DNA from 3 places in the Cytobacillus kochii genome. Region 1 is predicted to be linked to each of the others. Evidence: predicted binding sites of a transcription regulator. Region 1 holds the regulator's gene; each other region holds the start of a gene.
The links. The regulator LexA, encoded in region 1, represses DNA repair genes until DNA is damaged. The targets are predictions, from matches to a motif close to CGAACATATGTTCG.
Positions count from the first base shown of each region.

Region 2: LG276_RS13530 (DUF6434 domain-containing protein) is a predicted target of LexA. The motif match lies at 5,276-5,289, and genes of this name have one in related genera.
Region 3: LG276_RS01145 (YolD-like family protein) is a predicted target of LexA. The motif match lies at 4,174-4,187, and genes of this name have one in related genera.

Region 1 covers NZ_CP085254.1:2,041,569-2,049,593, reverse strand. The annotation lists gene sirA (sporulation inhibitor of replication protein SirA) at 1-332, opposite strand, end outside; gene tkt (transketolase) at 469-2,466, opposite strand; gene LG276_RS10725 (DUF896 domain-containing protein) at 2,625-2,855, opposite strand; gene LG276_RS10720 (recombinase family protein) at 3,304-3,969, opposite strand; gene LG276_RS10715 (LysM peptidoglycan-binding domain-containing protein) at 3,984-4,316, opposite strand; gene lexA (transcriptional repressor LexA) at 4,448-5,095, shown strand; gene LG276_RS10705 (DUF4257 domain-containing protein) at 5,291-5,575, shown strand; gene LG276_RS10700 (hypothetical protein) at 6,279-6,626, opposite strand; gene LG276_RS10695 (hypothetical protein) at 6,894-7,235, opposite strand; gene LG276_RS10690 (hypothetical protein) at 7,494-7,796, opposite strand.
Region 2 covers NZ_CP085254.1:2,634,865-2,642,889, reverse strand. The annotation lists gene LG276_RS13555 (thiolase family protein) at 1-6, shown strand, start outside; gene LG276_RS13550 (fatty acid--CoA ligase) at 28-1,581, shown strand; gene LG276_RS13545 (CaiB/BaiF CoA-transferase family protein) at 1,608-2,642, shown strand; gene pssA (CDP-diacylglycerol--serine O-phosphatidyltransferase) at 2,789-3,484, shown strand; gene LG276_RS13535 (IS1595 family transposase) at 3,664-4,671, shown strand; gene LG276_RS13530 (DUF6434 domain-containing protein) at 4,672-5,241, opposite strand; gene LG276_RS13525 (nucleotide excision repair endonuclease) at 5,394-5,771, opposite strand; gene LG276_RS13520 (phosphate ABC transporter substrate-binding protein) at 6,083-6,925, shown strand; gene pstC (phosphate ABC transporter permease subunit PstC) at 6,969-7,874, shown strand; gene pstA (phosphate ABC transporter permease PstA) at 7,876-8,025, shown strand, end outside.
Region 3 covers NZ_CP085254.1:194,518-202,337, forward strand. The annotation lists gene LG276_RS01110 (N-acetylmuramoyl-L-alanine amidase) at 1-491, shown strand, start outside; gene LG276_RS01115 (hypothetical protein) at 533-703, opposite strand; gene LG276_RS01120 (sulfotransferase family 2 domain-containing protein) at 859-1,605, shown strand; gene LG276_RS01125 (hypothetical protein) at 1,659-1,844, opposite strand; gene LG276_RS01130 (Panacea domain-containing protein) at 1,879-2,625, opposite strand; gene LG276_RS01135 (hypothetical protein) at 2,641-3,327, opposite strand; gene LG276_RS01140 (hypothetical protein) at 3,453-3,809, opposite strand; gene LG276_RS01145 (YolD-like family protein) at 3,814-4,143, opposite strand; gene LG276_RS01150 (hypothetical protein) at 4,247-4,465, shown strand; gene LG276_RS01155 (YolD-like family protein) at 4,468-4,728, shown strand; gene LG276_RS01160 (hypothetical protein) at 4,858-5,316, opposite strand; gene LG276_RS01165 (DUF6973 domain-containing protein) at 5,384-6,136, shown strand; partial or broken gene rpsI (30S ribosomal protein S9) at 6,482-6,547, shown strand; gene LG276_RS01175 (hypothetical protein) at 6,898-7,416, opposite strand; gene LG276_RS01180 (hypothetical protein) at 7,429-7,820, opposite strand, start outside.

The DNA.
Region 1 (8,025 bases):
AACACCGTCTCTGCATCATAGTTTCCTTGAGCCTCTAAACTAAGAAAACGATCATAGATCATCAACTTAGCTTGACTATTTTTCTCTTTAATATAAAACGCATTGCTCTTATAAGAAACTTTTTTCTCTGCATATAATTCTCTATATAGATCATTATTTACTTTATCTTTTGGAATATTCTTGGTGATAAAGGCAATTTGTTTTCCCAAAATAAATTGGATCGTTCCAGTCGCTTGTTCATATTCCTTGAACAGCTGATAAAACATTTGCTCTCTACCAAAATAATGAGACGCAAAAGGTTCATCTATTAAATATAGCTGATACGTTCTCATAGAATTACTCCTTTTTTAGACAAGTCTTTTTCTTATTATAAAATTTTATTTCAGTATTTTCTGTCTCTTTTTGTTATAAATTTCTACTTTTTTTGTCGAAAAAAAACGAAGAGGGAAATTCCCTCTTCGCTCATGCTTATAAACTTTTTAATTTGCTTACGATATTCTCTACAGTAAACCCATACTCTTTTATTAGAATATCTCCTGGTGCAGAAGCACCGAATTGATCAATTCCTAAAACGTCGCCTTCTAGACCGACGTATTTATGCCAGCCAAATGATGCTGCCATTTCTATGGCTAAACGTTTGGTTACATTTTTAGGTAATACAGATTCTTTATATTCATTTGATTGAGCATCAAATCGTTTCCAATCCGGCATACTGATTACTGCCACATCAAAGCCCTCTTCTTTTAAAGCAGCTTTAGCCTTTACCGCTAATTCTACCTCTGACCCTGTCGCTAAAAGAAGCGCATCTGGTTGCTCTTTTTCTGCTTTTGCAATCACATAAGCACCTTTTTGAACTCCTTCAGGGGCTAACTCTGCTGAGTTTGGTAGGGTAGCAATATTTTGCCTAGTTAACACAAGTGCTGTTGGTTGATCTTTTGACTCAATCGCTAGCTTCCAAGCAGCTGAAGTCTCATTTCCATCAGCTGGGCGAATTACTGCTAAATTTGGCATGGCACGAAGTGCTGCCAATTGTTCAACTGGTTCATGTGTAGGCCCATCTTCACCTACAGCAATACTATCATGTGTAAGAACATAAGTAACAGGTAGCTTCATTAATGCGGCAAGTCGAATAGCTGGTCTTAAGTAGTCAGAGAATACAAAGAATGTCCCTCCAAAAACATTTAGGCCACCGTGTAAAGCCATACCATTTAAAGCGGCACCCATAGCAAATTCTCGTACGCCAAACCAAATATTTTTACCAGCATAATTAGTTGCTGAGAAGTCTTCTGCATCTTTAATCATCGTCTTATTCGAACCTGCTAAGTCAGCTGAACCACCAAAGAAAGATGGTAAGTTCTTCGCAATACTATTCAGAGCTTCCCCTGAAGACGCTCTAGTGGCTAAGCTTTTGCCTTCTTCATATACGGGAATATCTTTATCCCAACCATTTGGTAATTCACCTTTGATTGCACCTTCTAGCTGTTCTGCTAATTCCGGATGATTTTTTTTGTAAGCAGCAAAAAGATCTTTCCATTCACTATCTGCTTTTTCACCGTTAATAGCTACATTTTGTTTGAAGTGTGCATATACTTCTTCAGGTACATGAAAATCTTCTTCAAATGTCCACTCATAAGCATCTTTTGTTAATTTTAATTCAGCTGATCCTAGTGGCGATCCATGAGAAGCAGATGAGCCTGCCTTATTCGGGGATCCGTAACCAATTACTGTTTTAACTTCTATTAACGTCGGTTGTATAGTATTTTGACGAGCGCTGTCAATTGCCTGGGCAATTTCATCGAGATTATTTCCATCTTCTACTCGAAGATAATGCCAGCCATAACTTTTAAAACGATCGGCTACACTTTCAGAAAATGATTGATCTAAATCTCCGTCTAATGAGATGTCATTAGAATCATACATTACGATCAGCTTTCCTAATTGAAGGTGACCAGCAAGAGAAGCTGCTTCTGCAGACACTCCCTCCATTAAGTCTCCATCTCCGCATATACTATATGTATAGTGGTCTACTACATTGTAGCCATCTTTATTATATTCAGCTGATAGGTGGCTTTCTGCCATTGCCATCCCTACTGCCATGGCAATTCCTTGTCCTAATGGACCTGTTGTCGCATCTACACCTGGTGTATGGCCATATTCAGGATGTCCTGGTGTTTTACTACCCCACTGACGAAATTCTTTAATATCATCTAAAGAAAGACCATATCCCGATAAATGAAGGAGACTATACAAAAGCATAGACCCATGACCTGCAGATAACACAAAGCGATCACGATTAAACCAATCAGGATTTTTGGGATTATGATTCATAAACTTTGTCCATAAGGTATACGCCATTGGCGCAGCTCCCATTGGCATTCCTGGATGACCAGAGTTTGCCTTCTCGACTGCATCGATAGACAATGTTCTTATGGCACTAATTGATAAAGCATCTGTTTTGTTGAACATGAACGACATCCTTTCAATATATATCCTACAAATTAAATATAATAGACTTTCACCTTCAGTTACAACCAGAAAGGTAAAAAATTATATAATTATCATATAAACAATAACAAAGGAAACTGTTCGTGACAGTTTCCTTTTAAAAATTTATAAACACAATCTTAGTGAAGTGGTTTATTTTGTTCACGTTTTAACTTATCTGGTGTAACATCATTACCTTCAGGGTCAATAACAGTAACACCTTTTAATGTATTTAACATAGAAGCTCTAAACTTCTCTAAATATTCTTTTCTTAATTTAGATTGTTCCTTTGCCTCTGATTCTGATAAACCTTCTGTTTTCGCTTTCTTAGCAAGCGAATTAATTCTCGCCAATTTTTCTTTTGAAATCATTGTGTTACACTCCTTCCCATCCAAAAAGTCTTCATTCCATATGGAGAAGATACTTAATAGCCATATTACTAAATATGAATGGATTTTACAAGAAAGCAGTTTTACACTCATGCTTTTCACTATCATTTCAGAGGACAATAAGTTGGTATCGTATTGCTTTATTATTAGGTATGGCAATGTAGCAGTGTTCTCAACTTAAAAATGTGAGAATTATTTAATGTAGGGTGCGTATGTAAATAAGGGGAATAAGGGAATAATACTTTCACTAACGTTAAATGAAAAAACATGGATGAATCCTCGGCAAACAAATAACCATTCACAATTCACATGTCTGAACTCATGGACGATTGAAGGATCTTTCAGTATGCTTTTATCTTGGAATCAGTACCAGAATTTCTTAGTCTTTAAGTTAAATTACAACTAATCAACTTAACTTATTAGGCCTATATCAAGATGATTCATTATCCACCTGCTCTATATCAGCTATATATTCATTATATCTACGGTTTACTGTCGCTTTAGATATTTTATAACCAAAGCCTCTTAACGTTGCAGCAATTTCTGCAAAAGTAAGGTTATTTTGTCTCAATTTTACTATTTCTTCTATTGGTACCTCTATTCGTTCTCTTCCGTTTATATTTCCTTGGTTTTTTAAATTCTTTTCAGGTCGAAAGCCTTTTTGAACAGCTTTTTGCATCCCTCTTTTTATTTTTACATTATGTATTTTTCTTTGATACTCTTCAACCATGCTAACAATTTGTAATACCATAGAATCAGAATCTGAAAGTTGCAATTCTCCATTATGGGCAATAGTATAAATTTTCCCATTTTCCTTCAGTATACAATGTAAGATGGCAATTTTAGCATTTCCTCTTCCAATCCTGGTTTCATCTTGAATAAGAACAGCCTCTGCTTGATTTTGTTTAAGTAACTCCAATAATTGCAACAAACCAATTCTTTCTAAATCATAACCACTTGCTTTCTCACGTATGACTTCAACCACATTCATATCTTTCATTCTTGCTAAATGTAAAAGTTCTTCCTCTTGTCTAGCAAGAGACGTTTCCTGGGTATCTTTCGTCGTACTCACTCTGCAATATATAATTACATTCATTCTCTTTCATTCCTTTAGTCTTCTAATATCACACTAGCTAAATTTGTTTCAGATATTATTTCACCATCTGTAATGGGAAGATACACCTTATCACCAGGATGTATTTTACCTAAATGTATATGATTAAATTCTTCTACCCAAGCAACAAAGTCTTTAGAAGACATATTATGGGCATCTTTAAATTCCTCCGCCATTTTCCATAAAGAATCTCCTTGTTTTACTTCAACTTTTACATATTCCACCTGATTTGCATTACCAGTGTTCAAAAATAATAAGAAAGCCATACCGAAACTAAAAGCGATAAGAATAATAGCATAACTATAAGAATTCCACAATTGTTTTATCATTAATTGCCACCCCTGAATAGAATATATGTTCGATTTGATAATTTTAGTATAATGCGAACGTTTGTTTCTGTCAATAAGAAAATTCGAACTTATGTTTGTATCTATTTACTACTGATGGTATAATAATCTTAATGAAATTGACGAAGGTGCGTGATAGCGTGAAATTATCTAAGAGGCAGCAAGATATATTGAATTTTATAAAAGATGAAGTAAAACAAAAAGGTTATCCACCTTCCGTTAGGGAAATAGGTGAAGCTGTTGGACTTGCTTCAAGTTCAACCGTACATGGCCATCTAGCCAGACTAGAGAGTAAAGGACTTATTCGTCGAGATCCGACAAAACCCCGTGCCATTGAAGTATTAAATTTAGAAGAAAGCAACCCAATTCCTAAAATGCAAACGGTGAACGTTCCTATTATCGGTAAGGTTACTGCTGGTCACCCCATTACTGCGATTGAGAATGTTGAGGAATATTTTCCTTTACCTGAAAGAATGGCTCCGAGTGATGAAAATATCTTCATGCTTGAAATTATGGGAGAAAGTATGATTGAAGCTGGCATATTAGATGGTGATTATGTCATAGTCAAGCAGCAACAAACAGCAAATAATGGAGAAATCGTGGTTGCTATGACAGAAGATGATGAGGCCACCGTTAAGCGATTCTTTAAAGAGAAGAACTTTATCCGCTTGCAACCAGAAAACCCTACCATGGAGCCGATTATCCTGCACAATGTATCTATTTTAGGCAAAGTAATTGGTGTTTATCGCCAAATACATTAAAAAAGAGTGTCATTATTGACACTCCTTTTTAATAGTTGCAATTATCTTTATATGTTACTCATACAATTATAAAATTTGAAAAATTCAGTAAAATAGAATCATTACATGGAGACAAAAATATATTATAATGAAATTTACACCAAGAATCAACCTAAGGTCGCAAAAAAATCTCGGCTTTAGGAGTGTGAAGGAAAAATGTTAATGAACATTCTCTTCGCTGCGTTGATTGGTGGAATTGTCGGTGTTGCAGGACATTTGCAGAGATTAGGCAAACTAGTCAAGCCACGGATGACAAAAAAATTCATTTATTTAGGGTTCTTAGAAGACATCTTACTAGGAGGACTGGCGGCCGTATTTGTCATTGTGACAACAACACCGGATTCCCCCACTGCTGTTTTCATCATCTCTCTCGTATCTGGTATGGGAGGTGAGGGTATCTTAAAATTATTAGATACCCTAAAAGTAAAAGATCAAGAATAAAATTTTATTCCGTTCTTATGAACGGTTTTTTGTTGTTTATAACAAGAACAAATTATATCTAGCCAACTTCTACTTTTTACCTTTTATTCAAGCGCTAGAAATACCCGCTTAAACAGTCTGTTTCACCTTAATGAAAGGGATATAACACATTACCGTTTCGTTTAACTTTGAGTAGCTTCTTAAATTGTCATATGTATGTCTTACACAGCACATAGAACCACTCTTCTGAAGTACGGTTCATCAATTCAATACGAAATAATGTTTTTAAACATGATGTTTTATGGGTAAATAAAAAATAAAGCATTTTTCATGAAAAACAGATGGCTAAATGGATTAAATGCTAATTATTCAATTGATTGGTAACTATAACCACTTACTTCTTAATACTTACACCTTAAATTCGGTTCATAAATGAATCATTTGCACCCTTGATTTTACATACCCCATAATCCACAAGTATAGAATCGCTTAAAATACTATTTCTTATTGATTTCGATTATCCGCATCAATACTTATAAATTTTCTTCCTAATATTAATAAATCTGTAGACAAACTCATATAAGGAGTTTGTCTACAGTCTGAAGCTGCCGCTAAAACTGCATTTGAAGATGCCTTTTAGTATCAGCAATAGTTATTTTCCCATATATTAGCTTCCATTAAAACAAAGTAAAAGCACTTTCAACTTACGGGTTTCCTAAGTTCCTTATACTTCAACTGCAACGATATCATCACAACAGATCGTAGTAATTCGTACACGAGCTTTCTTGTCACAACAACAATGATCGTGACGATCATCGTGACGATCACAGTCTGCTTTAGCTAGGAAGACTAAATTACCGCGAATATCGATAAACTCCCCGAACACATGGCCGCCACCTTTAAGAAATACTCTCACATCCTCACCACGGGAAATGTTCTTAAAGAACTCATCACAGCCACAATCCTTATTGTCATCTTTGCTGTAATTACCACAACCATGATTGTTGTTGTCATATCCATATGAGTCTGAATATCTTGGTCTTCTTCCAAAAAAACAATTATTATATCCCATATCTCTTCCTCCTTTCTATCATTATGTTAATACTATATGTCGAGGGTCTTGGAGGTGTACGGGCTATATCCCCCTGTTAAAAGACCATTTTATTTTCTCTGTGAACCTTCTTTTTGTTTGTCAAACCTAACTATAAAATAAAGAAGCAGCCGTTATGGCTGCTTTGGACTCGATTTTTGGTATCTATTAAATAGATACCAAGTTGAATGTTAATACTAAACAGTTATAGCCCTTGCATCCGCTAAGACACAATAAAGAAACTCCTAACTATCGTGTTTCAACTGCAACGATATTATCGCAACAGATCGTAGTGATTCTTACACGATTTTTCTTGTCGCAACAATCGTCGTGACGATCATCGTGACGATCACAGTTAGCTTTTGCTAAGAAAACTAAATTACCGCGAACATCAACGAATTCTCCTGTCACATGGTCGCCGCCTTTAAGAAATACTCTCACATCCTCACCACGGGAGATATTCTTAAAGAACTCATCACAGCCACAATCCTTGTTGTCGTTTTTACTGTAATTACCACAACCGTGATTGTTGTTGTCATATGAGTCTGAATATCTTGAGCCTCTTCCATAGAAATTATTATTACATCCCATTTTACTTCCTCCTTTCTATGATTATGTTAATACTATATGTGGATGGTCTTAAGGTTGTACGGGCTATATCCCCCTGTTGAAAGACCATTTTATTTTCTCTGTGGACCATCTTTTTGTTTTTCAAACCTATAAAAAAGCAGCCATTATGGCTGCTTTTAACTGAGACCCTTTTTAGTTTCTATTAATTAGTTGAATGATGATACAAAGCAGTTATAACCCTTGCATTAACTTCTTTTAGACTCATAAAAAGGACTCTTACTATCGAGTTTCAACTGCAATGATATCATCACAACAGATCGTAGTAATTCTTACACGATCTTTTTTGTCGCAACAATCTTTGTGACGATCATCATGACGATCATCGTGACGATTACAGTTAGCTTTTGCTAGGAAAACTAAATTTCCACGAACATCGATAAACTCTCCGAACACATGGCCGCCACCTTTAAGGAATACTTTCACATCCTCACCACGGGAAATGTTCCTAAAGAATTCATCACATCCACAATCGTTATGATCATATCCGTATGAGTCTGAATAGTTTTGATTATTATATCCCATATTCTCATCCTCCTTTCTCTGATTATGTTAATACTATATGTGGAAGATGAAGAGTTGTACGGGCTATATTACCTTGTTAAAAGACCATTTTATATTTTATATGACATCTTCTTAAGTTTTATAAAAAATCAGATGTTAAGGCTACTTCTATAAATTAAATGTAAAGAGGTTCATAATAAACGCCTCAAGGATGATCCTCACCGCTTTACTTTCTTCTATTTTTAAATAC
Region 2 (8,025 bases), 590 kb from region 1:
TTTTAATAAAAAAGGGAGGAATAATAGATGACAATGACGATTGCAGAAATCTTTGATTTAACGGTAAGTAAGTTTCCAGAGAAGGAGGCGCTATATGATGTCAGAAAAGATTTGAGGTTTACTTATCGTGAGTGGGCAGACGAAGTCAATGGATTAGCACAGGCGTTACATGTAGCAGGAGTGAAAAAAGGAGACCGAGTTTCTACTTATTTATATAATACAGAAGAATTAGCAACGACGTTTTTTGCCTGTGCAAAAATAGGTGCAGTATTTAATCCTATTAATTTCCGGCTGATGTCAGAAGAATTGTCATTTATTATTTCTGATGCTGAACCAAAGGTGTTTATTTTTGAAGAAACTCTACAGACAGCTGTTGAAAAAGTGGCCAATAGTTTCCCCACAGTTCAATTTTGGTCAATTGATGGCAATCATCCTCCTTTTGCCAAAAGTTATCATGAGCAAATCAAAGCTGTTAATAGAGAGAACGTAGAAGTGGAACTATCATCAGATGATCTATATGCGATTATGTATACGAGTGGGACAACTGGGAGACCAAAAGGCGTGCTGCATCGCCATAAAGATATGACAGAACAGAGTCTGATTGTTATCCATGCACTAAAATACCATCAGAATGATAATGGTTTAGTCGCTGCTCCTATGTTTCATTGTGCAGAGTTACATTGCGCTTTTTTACCAAGAGTTCATATTGGAGCAAAGAGTACCATTCTCCACCAGTTTGATGCAAAAAAAGCATTAGCACTGATTGATTCAGAAAAAATTACCGCTTTCTTTGCAGCACCAACAATGTGGAATATGTTGCTTCAAGAAAATTTACAAGCGTATAATCTATCAACATTAGAAAAAGGTTTATATGGTGCAGCACCAATGGCCCCTACTCTCGTGTTTGCTTGTCGGGAGAAGTTGGGTGTTAAATTAACTCAAGCCTATGGGATGACTGAAATGGGACCAGCAATTACGTTCCTTAGTGATGAAGACCAGATTCGTAAAGCAGGCTCGGCGGGGCAAGCTTGCTTGAACCATGAGATAAGGATTGTTGCACCTAATGATAATGGTCATTCATATGATGATCAAGTCGTTCCAACTGGTACAGTAGGTGAGATCATTGTGAGAGGACCAAGTATGATGCAAGGTTATTATAAAAGAGAGGAAGCAACTAAAAAGGCACTCCATAACGGCTGGTATCACTCAGGAGATATGGGCTACCTCGATGATGAAGGCTTTCTCTATGTGAAAGACCGTGTTGATGATATGGTGATTTCAGGGGGAGAGAATATTTATCCACGGGAAGTAGAAGATGTTATCCATGCACATCCTTCCGTGTTAGATGTAGCTGTATTAGGTGTACCAGATGAGCATTGGGGAGAAGTTGTCATTGCTTACGTTGTCAAAAAAGAGGGGAATATTACTGCTGAAATTTTAGATGCATTTTGTAAACAAAGTGAAAGCCTTGCAAATTATAAAAGACCAAGAAGATATGAATTTGTGGAAAGTCTACCGAGGAATGCTAGTGGAAAAATCCAAAAATTCGTATTAAGAAATCAGGAACAATTGCAAAAATAACCGCCAGTAAATAGAAGGGATAACATATGTTAACAGGTGTGAAAATAATTGATTTTACAAACTATTTACCAGGTCCTTTTGCCACGCTTAGATTGGCAGAACTAGGAGCAGAAGTAATTAAAATAGAAGGACCCAATGGTGATCCTGCACGACATGTAGAGCCGATGGGCAAAGGTCAAGGTGTCATATTTACGAGTAATAATCGGGGTAAGCACAGTCATTTCCTCAATTTAAAAGATACAACCGATTTAAATAAGGTGAAGGAACTAATACTAGAAGCAGACGTAATCATTGAAAGTTTTCGACCGGGTGTGATGAAGCGTTTAACATTAGACTATGAAACGATCCAAACATATCATCCCACAATTGTCTATTGTTCATTGGTTGGGTATGGTGAAAATACTCTTTATTCTACCTTTGGAAGTCATGACCTGAATTATATGGCCATTAGTGGGATGTTAGCACAATGGAAGGATGATAAGGGACGTCCCATTCATCCTTCTCAACAAATAGCTGATTTAGTCGGAGGGATTGTGGCAAGCGAAAGAGTTTTAGCAGGTCTTGTTCAAAGAGGGATAAATGGAAAGGGTAGCTACCATCAAGTAAGTATGGCAGATACAATGACGGCTTTAATGGGTAACCACCATCTCGTTCATCAAGTGACCGAAATGAAACAAGGTGTAGAGGTTTTAGCAGGGACCATTGTTAACTATTGTTTATACGAAACAAGTGATGGTCGCTATATGGCATTAGGCGCATTAGAGAAGAAGTTCTGGCAATCTTTTTGTTTAGCTGTTGAACATCCCGAATGGATAGCATGTCATATGATGAAGGTAAGTGATCCTGTTTATAAACAAGTTTCTGCAGTTTTTAAGGAGCGATCATTTACTGATTGGATAGGTGTTAGCGAGCAAGTCGATTGTTGCTTAACACCTGTGTTAGAAATCGATGAAGTACCCAAAAGTAGTTATCATCAACAAAGAGGAAATTTCGTTTATGATGATAACTGGTCGTTTATTCAACAATATTCTGACTTGAGAAATCCTCAAAAAAAGAAATAGGGACAAAAGAACTTAATAATCGTCAAACATATATAGTAACAACTTAGAATATAGTGTTATAATAGATAAACCTTAAAAAGTGATTTGTGTTTAAATGAAGGTTTATTTTGCAACGTAGATCACAAAAAAGTGAGTGATGATTGTAAGTGAAATTTATTAAGATGATACCTAATATGCTTACTTTAGGCAATTTATATTGTGGATTTTTGTCTATTGGATTTGCTGCTCATGGCCAATATAATAATGCGGCGATATTGATTATTATCGGGATGATGCTTGATAGTATGGATGGTCGTGCAGCGAGAATGTTAAAAGCAGATAGTACGCTAGGCAAAGAATTAGATTCATTAGCCGATGTTGTAACTTTTGGGGTTGCACCGTCATTTCTCGTATATTATACATACTTTTACCAATTTGGTTCTATTGGATTATTAGTTTCTGGGTTATTCCCGCTATTCGGTGCATATCGCTTAGCACGATTCAATATTGGTACTAGTAAGCAGTCCATGCATTATTTTATCGGTGTTCCGATTACTGCCGCTGGTGGTATTTTAGCTATCCTAACATTGTTTGGCCATTGGGTGCCCAGTATTATTACAACAGTTGTATTTACCGCGCTTTGTTTTTTAATGGTCAGTCGTATTCGCATTCCGAGTTTAAAAGATATCCCATTACCAAAGTACGGGACAATTGTGACAATCTTTTTAGGCTGTATGCTTTTTGTTCTTTATAAAGGGACATATGGTTCCTATCCTTATTTAATTTATATTGCCACTCCATTGTACATTGCCTATTTAGCGTACCGCTTTAAAAAGAACCAAAATAATAAGACTTCCGACTAGTAAGAATCATACAGTTTGGGAGTCTTTTTTTGTTGTTAGAAAACCATTAAGTCATGAATGCAATTGATTCTTTCAGAGAGGGAAATCATTTTATAAAAAGGCTGTTTTCGTATAGATTGTTGCTTTCTTGACCATACTTATAAAGGGTTGATAAATGGGGTTTAAGGAGGCGTTCAAGTATGTGGAAAGATGTATATGAAGAGTTCAGCGAACTAACCAAATCAGAGCAAATGGCTTTATTTAATGCTATGAAACAGGATTTATTTCCAGACGAACCAGATAAGATTAATAAACTACTCAAAAGCATTCGTGAAGCCCGATTTGCTTCTGGTTTAGGGTGCGTTCATTGTGGAAGTACATCTGTAAAAAGAAACGGTAAATATCGTTCAAGACAACGCTATCTGTGTAATGATTGCGGAAAGTCCTTCAACGATATGACGAATACACCATTTTCAGGCTCTCGCTACCCTGAAAAGTGGATAAAATACATTGAACTAATGGTCGAAGGTTACACCCTACCGAAAATCGCTGAACGCTTAAAAATTCATATATCAACTGCATTCTATTGGAGACATAAAATCCTGAACGCATTAGGAAGTCTTGGTTTTAATCAACTGCAAGGTATCGTTGAAAGTGACGAGACCTTCTTTCGAGAGTCTATGAAGGGTCGTGAAATTACCCATAGAAAAGCCAAGAAACGTGGAGAAAAGGACAAGAAAAGAGGGATTTCTAATCTTAAAATAGCAGTTGTCGTGGCACAAGACCGAAATGGTAATATGATTGCTCGGAAAGCAGGAACAGGTCGTGTAAAGGCAGAAGAAATTGATACTGTGATAGGTGAGTATATTCACCCGTCTGCTTTGTTATATACAGATACAGCAACTAACTACAAGAAATTCGCCAAACTAAAAGGATTACAACACGAAACAGTTAATGAAAGCCAAAAACAACGGGTGAAAAAAGGCATATACCATATTCAACACGTCAATAACTCTCATAATCGTTTGAAAGGTTGGATGGAACGTTTTCAAGGGGTGGCAACCAAATACTTAGATAATTACCTCAACTGGTTTCGTTGGCTTGAAATAGGCAAACAAATAGCATTTGATGAACGAGTCAAACAAATGCTTGTTTCTGCCTGTCGAAAATCAAGTCACACCACAATAGAAATGTTGAGATGTGCTTAACTAATTATTAGACGTATATTTATTGCTTCCAGGGAGTTTTTTGATGTTGTTCCACGCTTCAATCGCTTCCTCACGACTTTTTCCTTGATTATTAGAGTCGGCAAAAAAATCACGAATAAATTGATTGTATTCAAATTGAGGAGCGATTTTTTTCTTGTACAATGGGTTTTTCTTTCGTTCTTCTTCTTTATACCAAGCATCTACAACATCTCGATACGTTTTTCCAATGTTAGTTTTAAAATAGTTTTGGATATAGGTAGAAAAATGAAAATTAGGGATAACTGTCTTGAAAAAGGCTCTTACATTTTGACTACAACGATGGTTTTTCGAAATGACTGTATCAAGACTTAAATCGACCTGTGGTTCTGACTTACTATTCACCTTTGATTTTCTAATTGGCTTTTTTATCTCTCCTGTTCGAAGAAATGTTTCAATTCTATCGGAAATCTCTATTTTTGAACCAGAAGCACTTATTCCATTTTCTCTGCAAAAAGATTGTAATTCTTCCTTCAACCAATAGAAATCTTTAAAACTATCTACACTAATATCTTTTGTTAGATTTGGTCTCATATTCTACACCTCAATATTCACTTATTTCTATTATAGAACAATTGTTCCTGTTAATCAAAAATAATCATAAGCAAAAACAACAAAGTTTACGAAAACAGCCTATAAAAAAAGGATGAAGGAGGTTTCTCCTTCATCCCATAGCTAAAATAAAATTAGCTTGAAAAGAAAACTTTTTCAGTATTATATTTTGCTTTTAACTTATTAATAATGTAGGTTTCGTATATTTCACGCTCAACGGGATCATCAACATACATACATGCAATTTTGGTTACTTGTTCACGGTGATTTTTAATGGGAGACACTTGGTCGTCGAAATGCTTTTTTACACGTTGTCTTAGTTTACGTGCTTTCCCAACAAAAAGAAGGTTCTCTTTTTTGTCAAAGAATAAAATCATTCCACCTCTATCTCTTGGAATCTTTGTAAAGTCCGTAAAACCATATAAATGGCTGATGGCCGTTGTTCCTTGTTCCCCGCCAGGCTTCTTTTTAGTGATAACTAAGTCTGGTTGAGGTATTTCAATATTAATCATCAATAATCACTTCCTATTCTAGCAATCATCGTACCACAACCTACATAAAAAAGCCCATACTTCCGCGTATTTTTCTTTAAATGTTTTTAAATCATATAATGTAGACAAAATAAACGTTTTCAAAAAATGAAAGTTTGAAAAATTGATAATATTTTTAGGTTGATTTTTACAATTTCTCCATAAATTTATGGGTATATTGATGAAATTTACAAAGGCTTTACAAAAGGTTAATAGAGAATTAAATATGATTCGTTATATTGGGGTTAACACAAACAAAACAGCTAAAAGCAATCTAAAGTGGAGGTTTTTCTATGCTAAAACTTCGAAAATGGAAGAGTATTTTGTTACTTTTGTCACTTACCTTAATTTTGACTGCATGCAATGGTGGTGAAGAAGAAGGAGAGGGACAAGCCAGTACAGGTAACGGAAGCACGATATCCATTTCTGGTTCTACGTCAGTTGGTCCGCTAGCGGAAAAGCTAGCTGCTAAATATATGGAAAATGCGGATGTGAATATTGAAATCAATCAAATTGGTTCTTCAGCAGGAATTACAAATGCAATAAGTGGAGTTTCCGAAATTGGTATGTCTTCTCGTAACTTAGAGTCAGGAGAAGAAGAAGAAGTAACACCTACAATCATTGCTTTTGACGGAATTGTAGTCGTTACACACGCAAACAATAAAGTAAAAGATTTAACAATGGATGAAGTGAAAAAGATCTTTACTGGTGAAATAACAAACTGGAAAGATGTGGGCGGTAAAGATATGGAGATTGTTGTCGTTTCACGTGAAGACGGGTCAGGTTCGAGAGATGCTTTTCAGGAAATTGTTGACTACTCTTCTGGTGAATTAGTGCGGAGCTCAATTATCGCTAGTGGGAACGGAAATATAAAAACGACGGTTGCAACAAATGAACATGCTATTGGGTTTATCTCTTTTGAATATATAGATGATACAATTTCAACGATTAATATTAATGGGGTAGAACCAACTGCTAAAAATGTGATTGAAGAGAAATATCCATTATCTCGTCCTTTCCTTTTCGTGCATAAAGACTTATCAGAGGAAAGCCAAGCGTTTATTGATTTCATTTTAAGTGAAGCTGGGCAGGAAATAGCTGCAGAAGCAGGGGCTATACCAATTATAGAAGAATGATGCTACATCAAACAATTAGCAAGTGACTTTGGAGGTATGTGTTTTGCCAAATCCATCAGAAGTAAAACAAACAAATAAATCTAATCGATTAAAATATATTATGGAGTTCATTTCAGAGAAGTTGTTTTTAATCTGTGCGCTAATCTCTGTGCTTAGTTTATTTCTCATTATTGGATTCGTCTTCTTTAAAGGATCGAATCCATTCATTGCAGACGGATATAGCTTTATTGATTTTATCTTTGGCTCTGATTGGATACCGAGTGAAGATAAGTATGGAATTTTTCCAATGATAGTTGCTTCCATTTATGCAACGATTGGAGCGCTTGTCATTGGAGTACCAATTGGGTTATTAACGGCGATCTTTTTATCGGAAATAGCTCCAAAACCAATTGCAAAGATTATTTCACCAGCTGTGCAATTGTTAGCGGGTATTCCCTCTGTATTATATGGTGTATTCGGCTTAGCGATTATTGTTCCTTTCTTACAAAATAATCTTGGCTTAGTAAAAGGGCAAAGTTTAATAGCGGTTATTCTCGTATTAGCGATCATGATGTTACCTACAATTGTAACCGTTGCTGAAACAGCCATTAGGGCAGTACCGAAAACGTATAGAGAAGGTTCCTTAGCATTAGGTGCCTCGCCAATCGGAACCATCTTTAAAGTCGTTGTTCCAGCAGCAAAATCAGGTATTATGGCAGCGATTGTATTAGGGCTAGGACGAGCAATTGGAGAGACAATGGCAGTCATTCTTGTTGCTGGTAATAGTTTGATTATACCAACAAGCTTAACAGATAGTGTAAGGCCACTTACAACGAATATTGCCCTTGAAATGGGTTACGCTTATGGTACACATCAGGAAATGTTATTTGCGACAGGAATAGTATTATTCTCATTCATTCTAATATTGAATTTCGTATTAGCAAAAATAAGTTCGAAAGGTGGGAAGTAAAGTGAGAAAGTTTAAAGATAATTTATTATTAGGCTTATTGTGGTTTGGCGCTTTCTTAACTGTAGCTATCCTACTTATTATCGTTGGTTATATTTTTTATAAAGGTATCGGGTTAATTAATCTTGATTTTATCTTTGGTGACTATTCACCT
Region 3 (7,820 bases), 1.8 Mb from region 1:
ATAAGGTCGAAGGGGTACAGGAGCAAGAGAATTTCGGTAGTGGTAGCACATCAACAAACACAAAACCTTCCACAACATCGCCAAAGAATACTAATAGCATCGTGGATTACCTTAATTCCAAGGGTGTTGATTCTTCTTATTCAAACCGTGCTAAATTAGCGAAAGAGTATGGTATAAAAGATTATAAAGGCACTGCACCTCAAAACATTAAGTTATTAGAGTTAATCAAAAAAGGTAAACCAACATCTACAAAAGCAAAGAAAGAGTATGTTACTCTACCAGCATCAGCAAAGACATGGAGGACATATAAGCTCAATGTAGCTCCAGTTACTAAGAACTCTGACTGGTCACTTACTCCTGCAGCGTTTGGTGGGTTAACGTATGAAATTCTTGATAAACCACAAGCAAATGTCGTGACGATTAAAACATCAAGAGGTAAACGTAATATCTATGTAGGTGCTGATACTAGTGCAAAGATTATTATGAAGTAATAATAAAAGTCCTTCAAAAGTGTGATGGAATTGTTGGAATTTTAATTTACTTTTCTCCAATCAGTTGCTCTTAAGAAGGTATTCGAAATTTTAATTGTAAATTGCGAATTAGAAGAAACGAAACCTTTTGTAGTATGAATAATTGTATACCCTATGGTTTCTGAATACCAAGAGTCACCTTGAATTGATACTTTGATCATTTCCCAAGTCATCAAATATTTTCAACTCCTTAATAAACTTATCTATAATTATTAAATATGTACCTTTTGTAAAAATATACATTTTTTAATTTAAAGGTTTTTGCACAATTTAAACTTTAGTTTTTTGCATATTATATGTTAAATGTTAATAAAAGGAGAGAAACTTAATGAATAATAATGAAATATATCAAACATTTATGAACGGAATTCCTTTATATAATAAGAATTTACCTATTATTCTTTATTGGTCACCAAAATCAGGTTGTACAACTATAATGAAATGGTTTTATTATCAGTCAGGAGAACTATCTGAAGCGTTAAATATGGATAATTGGATTCATACCTATAGATCCAAAATTCAAGATCAATTTTACAGAGAGGAACTAGTCACCAGTCTATTGTCTAACCAAAAAGCAACATATAAACTTGTTAGAGATCCATATAAAAGAGCTGTTAGCTCGTTTTACTCTACACTAATTGGAACGGTTGTAAGAGATAACTTAAGTCCGAAAATTACCACTGGCCTATCGTTTAAGGAGTTTTTATATTATATTAAAGAAAGAGGAGTTCAACCAGGTCAAATAGATCCTCATATTTCACAGCAGTATTTACAAGGGGAAGAAGATTTAATAAATCATTATGTTAAATTAGAGGACCTTAAATCAGAATTAAAAAAAATAGAAAAGAAATTCAACCTTCCAAAATCTCCTATAAAAGATTTATCAAAATCTCCACACCATTTTCTAAATTATATGAAGGGTAGTGGGAGACATGCAGAAACAAAACTACCATTGGACTTTGATGGGGATTTGCCTAGTTATGAGAGTCTATATGATGCTGAAGCAATTCAATTAGTTACAGAGCTTTATAAAGAAGATTTTGAGGTTTACGGTTATAGTATGAAAGGGCTTTGAGTTTTAAAAAAAGAAAAGTCTATATTTTCACAATGTGTGAATGAAAGCCCACCTCAAACGAGGTGGGCTTTCATTCCTTCAAATGCCTTCTGTAATGCTTCTTTCATTGTATTGCCTTCAACCTTTATCCCTCTATTGTCAGATGTTCCTACAACAGTAACTGGATGACTTTGGGCAAAAATATAGTATTTATCACCCTTCTCATCTGTAACAGAAACATACATTTCCTCAGGTTTCATGACATCATTCCTTGTTTCATAAAGTAGAAAGGGATTAATCGCTACAAGATTGGTGAATTAAGTTATGTGGTATAACCTCATCTCTTCCTAAACCATTTTTATAAATTATATCCCAAGGACCATCTTCAACATGAGTTAAATCTACCAATGAAAAAGCGGAGTATTCACCGTATTCTTTGATAGTTTCTTCTAATGTTTCAACAATCTTGTAATCAATAGGTGTCTTAGTGAACTTGGAAAAAACAGATAATTTGAAAGGTTTATCTTTAAGTATTAGGTAATCATTATCTTCTTGTTCAATCTCATCTCTACCATAAATTTTGTACTTTTCATATAGTTCCTTAATTACCGGTCCATATTGCCAAGCATAGAATTCTTCATCAAATGGTCTGTAGTCATACTTTTTAACAAATTTACAATAGAATAGATAAATTAATTTCTGTAATTTTAAATGTGTTAATTGCATGCGAGAAGTTAATAAATTTGCAATATCGAATGCAGATATCATTAAATCATCAGATATCATTTCTTTAAAATCTTTAAAGTTTGTTATTGGAGTAACATCTGAAAAGAATTTATCATAATTTACAATAGAATCCCAAGAATGTTCACTTGTTTGTAGGTGGTGGAATCCAAAGGTTAAATGTTCAAATTCTGCCTTTAATGTCTCTAATGTTTTTACACATTCAGCTATTCCGTCTATTTTCTCATCACTTTTATGTAGTGCTATTCTCTTTCCACTTTTATAATCGCTGTATAATATAATAAAATGTTCTATCATGCTAATCCTCCTTAATTAGCCTTTAAAATAAATCTCAGGCCAGGATGTATAATCCTTTTTATAAATTTCATGGGAATCTAAATTAATTAATTCACTCTTAGTATCCCATACTTGCAACTCTAAAGGGAAGTGTTTGGCGTCTTTACCCATAAAATATATATGATACCCTCTGTAATCTCCATTAATTCTTTCCTTATGTAGAATACGAAAACCTTCTTTTTCTTTTAAATTATCTAAAATAGTTTTTATTTTGTTAATATTTTTTCCAAAATCCTTATCGATTATTCTAAAACCTAATAAATCATTGAGGACTTTATTAATTGAAAAAGAACCGTTTTGTTCAGCTTTTTTCTTTTGTAATTTATTTAAGATAGATTCCTCATTCTTTATTCTACCAATAATATTGCAATTAAATAATTCTTTTATCAGTCCAATTATTTGTGCGTATAAATAAATAAGTTCATTTTTATACCTTGTCATATAGTCATAAAACTGTTGGTCAATAATAAAAATTTCATCATCTTTTTCAGTAATAACATTTTTAACATATGTTTTCTTTAAATTATACAGATGTATACCTGGTTGTTGAGATATCCACATATTGTTATGATTAATAAGATTTTCATTTAGTATCTTAAATATTTCTTCATATTCTTTAATACTATATGTATACTCTTTTTGAATAATTTTCGTGCTACTCATTAAAAGAAGTTTCCCCCAATATTATATTAAAATATAACTATATAACACTTCTATTATAAGGGAGAAAAGTCCTGCATTGTTGGAAAAATTTATTTTTACTGTAATGAAGAAGTTTTCTACATAAATCAAGATGGACTATTTAAATAAAAATTAAATAATTCCTCACATTTATTCCTAATCCTTGGATTAAAATAACTATGCTGCTCATCGTATCCTTTATAGTGGAACTCATACATAGTAAACGACTCATCGTGTCCAATCTGGTTTACTCTCATATTTTCTTTTCTCAGCTTATCTTTAACTTCTTTCAAATCACGCTGAACGTTCTTTATTGTATTTTCCGTCAAGGTAATATAAGGCTGTTTAATCTTAAACGGGGACTTCTCAATGATCTTTAAATCTCTTTCAAGGATGATAATAATCATCGGTAAGTATATAGCTTGCTCAAGAACATTACGATTAGCTTCATTAATCCTAGTCATGTTGTTAAACCCCTTCGACTGATATCACTTCATCAATGTGAAATTTTAAGGTTTTTAATTCGTTTGTTTCCAAATGGATGTACATATTAATATGATCAATTTTATCTACTATGCCCTCATAAGCTTTTGTGAACCCATCAACCCAGATGGTCATCTTGATTGTAAGGGTGTAGTTTAATGATTCCATCGTTATTATCTGTATTTCCTCAAGTTCTTGCTCATCTAATTCTGGCTTTTTTACTTTTTCGTATTCGGCTGGTATTTTCTTAAGTAATTCAGTATGTTCGCTCATAAAGAACCCTTGCCATTTCATTTTTCCGCGGTCACGAATCATAAACCACATCTCCTTTTTTAATATTATATGCGAACTTTTGTTCTTAATTCAATTGAAATAGAACAAAGGTTCGTATAAAATAATGGTAAGGGAGGGCTAATCGATGAAAGGTTTACTTATTAGAGGAGTTAACAATAAAGAGGAATTAGAAATGATTTATCTGGATAACAAGGGAGATATCAGCCAGAGAAGAATTAAAATTTTGTCCGTTTACGAAGATTACTTTCGAGCATATTGTTATACCAAGCGAGAGCAGCGCACTTTTAAGGTAAGTAATGTCTTATCGATTGGTCCAGTCAGGAAAGTAAGGAGAGGAGCTTAATCATGGGAGTGAAAATGCCGAAGAAATCAAAACCACAAAGACCTTCAAGGGATGAATTTGAATTAGAAGAGCTGGGAAATGCAGTAGTTGAAGCGCATAGGGAGAAAACTCAAGTCTTAATATTGTTGTGGCAAAGAGAGCCTATCCAAGGGAAAATCGTTAATCTTGATGGCCAGACTCAATTAATACATATTGAAAGTGGTTATGAAACGATAAAGGTAAAATTTATTGATATTCTTTCAATTCAAAGCGCTCCTCAATAAGAGGGCGCTTTTATTTTACATCTACATAACTTTCTATATAGGTATCTATTGACCTATAAACTAGTAAATATTTTTATTTTTATCCAATATATGTTTTTATTTGGATAATTGTAGTAATATAGAGTTGTATTATTCTTCATAAAGATGTAAACCATCAAAAATTTTGGAAGTTGTTTCAATCTCGTTCTTATCGTTGATACTTTTTACTTTAGCGTTAATACCGAGCTTTGTAGAGTTGGCACCTGCATACATAAGTATCTTTTCGTATTTTTTACCATTTATTTCATAGGACATCGCTAAATTATAATCATCTTTGGGGCGATACTTGGTATTGAAACTAATAGTATCCTTGGGTTTTAATTCTGGAAACTCTGTTAAATGGACCTTTTCTTCATCACCATTAATTAAATATATTTCTGATTTTGGGACTACTTCTGTAGATGTGTTCTGAATTCTTATATTTACTCCATCTGGTAAAGATGAAAATTCACCTTGAGAGAGTTTATTTAAAAGATAGGGGGTACTTAAAGCCAGAATTAGAAGAAGAAGAATAATACTTATCACTATGGTTGTCTTTTTTTTTGTCATTTATATCACCTTTTCCCTGAAATTGGTTTTCATCTAATTACTATAATATAGAATAGGAGAATTTGGAATGAAAAAGGTATTTTTAGCTTTTATATTTCTATTAGCTTTTGGAGTATCGAGTGCATATGCATCAGAAAAACCAGAGATGCAAAAATCAAATATAGAGAATCAATTGGATGTGACTCCTGAATTATCAGAGGAAGTTTTAGAAGTTTTAACTGAAGAAGATTTTGCAGCGGCTTATGAGATTCTAACTGAAACTACATCTATAGAAGATTTTGAAAAACAAGAGAAAGAATTAGATCAATTAATTATCCCGATTTTAATAGATATTGCTAAAACAAAAGAAAATTCAATTAAGCCATATAGCATTTTACCCGATGCCTATAATAGATTGAATGATACTGAAAGAAAGCTGGCAAAGAAGCATCCAACTCAAGCTGCAATTGTTTACAATTGTTCAGCTGCTGCGACAGGACTTGCAGGAAAATTATATAAAAATGGGAATGCTGATAATCATAATGGCAATGCTTTTAAACATGCATTTTGGAATGCAGCAATGACAAGAGACATGAATGCTACAAAAGCAAAAACATGGGCAGATGCTCATGAGGTAGGGGCTAAAGGTGTTTCAAAAGATATGGATTTGAAAAATAATAAGATTGGTAGAGATACTTATGTCGCTTTAGCAGATGCAAGTTTTCTTAAACCAAATTATACTAAGATTCAAAAAGAATTGATGAAAAAAATTGATCAGGGTAAATTATACCGTGTGGTCAATGGTAAGTTAGTAAAAACAAATAGCAGTGGTAAGAAATAAGAATATTTTCTTTTTCACTTATCTGTGATTTTCTCGATTTATGATGTGGTGTGCCAACCAAATACTATATTCACATATAAGGAAATGTAAAATAAATCATTTAATAAAAGTTTTTCCGAGGGTGTAAATAAACATCTCTCGAAAAACTTTTATTTTTTTACCTAATTATAATAAGTCTAGTGTATTGCTACTGAATACTTAAGCAGGTGTGTAGTGCCATATAAATTGACCTACTTTTGACCATTTTTTAAATACAATTATGGATAGCTCAGTATATAAATATCCCGAGTTTTTTCTATATATAATGGTTTTATATATAATGAAATAATTAAGTATAGCTATGACATGAAAGAACGTAAAAAATACGGTCTTAAAGGCGCTCGTCGTGCACCTCAGTACTCAAAACGTTAATAAACCTTATATACCAAGGTTTTGCCCTCTATGCTCTTATGAGCAGGGAGGGCTTTTTTATGTCCAAATTTGGAGTTGAATACGAATACCCCAAGCTAAAATTTCATGTACTTTTGGAACATCTCGGCTGTTTTCTCCTTCACTTCATCGGTCACATAGTGTACATATCCATGTTAGAGTGTTATCGCGGGGTGTGGGTAATAATTATTGTCCAGGGATTAATTAATGCGCACCCACAGCATATTATTATATTTTTTTAAATTGAAATGAAAAAGCGTATGATATAATCCGAAAAGACCTTAACATTTTATACGAAAAAAGAGTCTTAATAGACTCTTTTTAATTAAGTTTTATTTTCTTATAGATTCAATTTGATCTAACTCAAATTGATATTTACTTAGCTGCAATTCGTTAGTTAATAGTTCAAAGAACTTTCGGGTATTTCTAAGAATATCATCAATTAAAACATCACTATTAACGACTATAGACTTTTCATGAACACTAAACTTAGCTTTGGTCCCTTCCTTCTTCAGTTCGACCTTCATAGGCTGACTAGGAAAATAAAAGGATGCTTGACCATTTTCCTTGAACTCTTCAACTAAATTGAGCATATAAGACAATAATGTTGGCAAATCATCCCAAAAGGAGAAATCAGTTAGTGGCTTATAATTATACTCAATTATAACTCCACCATCTAAATTTAGAATACCGTCATCAATACTATCACTATTAATAATGTCTTTTATTGACTTAAGATTCTCATTTAAAACCAAACAATACTCATCTGTATTATTTTTCAATATCTCTAAGTCAGTAACTTTCTTTTTAAGTATAAAAATTATAAAAACATCAAATTTTAAATTTCCCATTACTCATCTTCCTTATTTAGGGTATAGTTGTTTGATATGTCCTTTAGTAATTCCCATAACATATTCAACTCCATTTACTTTACCTTCAACCTGGAATGTTGAATTTGTTTCTTTTTTAGACAAGGTAGATTTTTTGTTTTTAGCAATTGTATGCGCAATGTTTTTCACATCATTAACACTTAAATCAGGGTTATAGAATGTTTGATCTTTTTTAACAGAACCGTCCCAATATTTTGGGTGATGTCTCTCAAGCATATGTTTCATATCTGTTTTAGTCAACTTAAAAGTATGACTACCCGTTTTATATGATAGTGTTTTATAGTTTGCTAGTGCATTTGTTACTTTTGATTTTGGAGCCTTTTTAAATACCTTTGATCCATATTTAATTACATACTTGCCTCCAC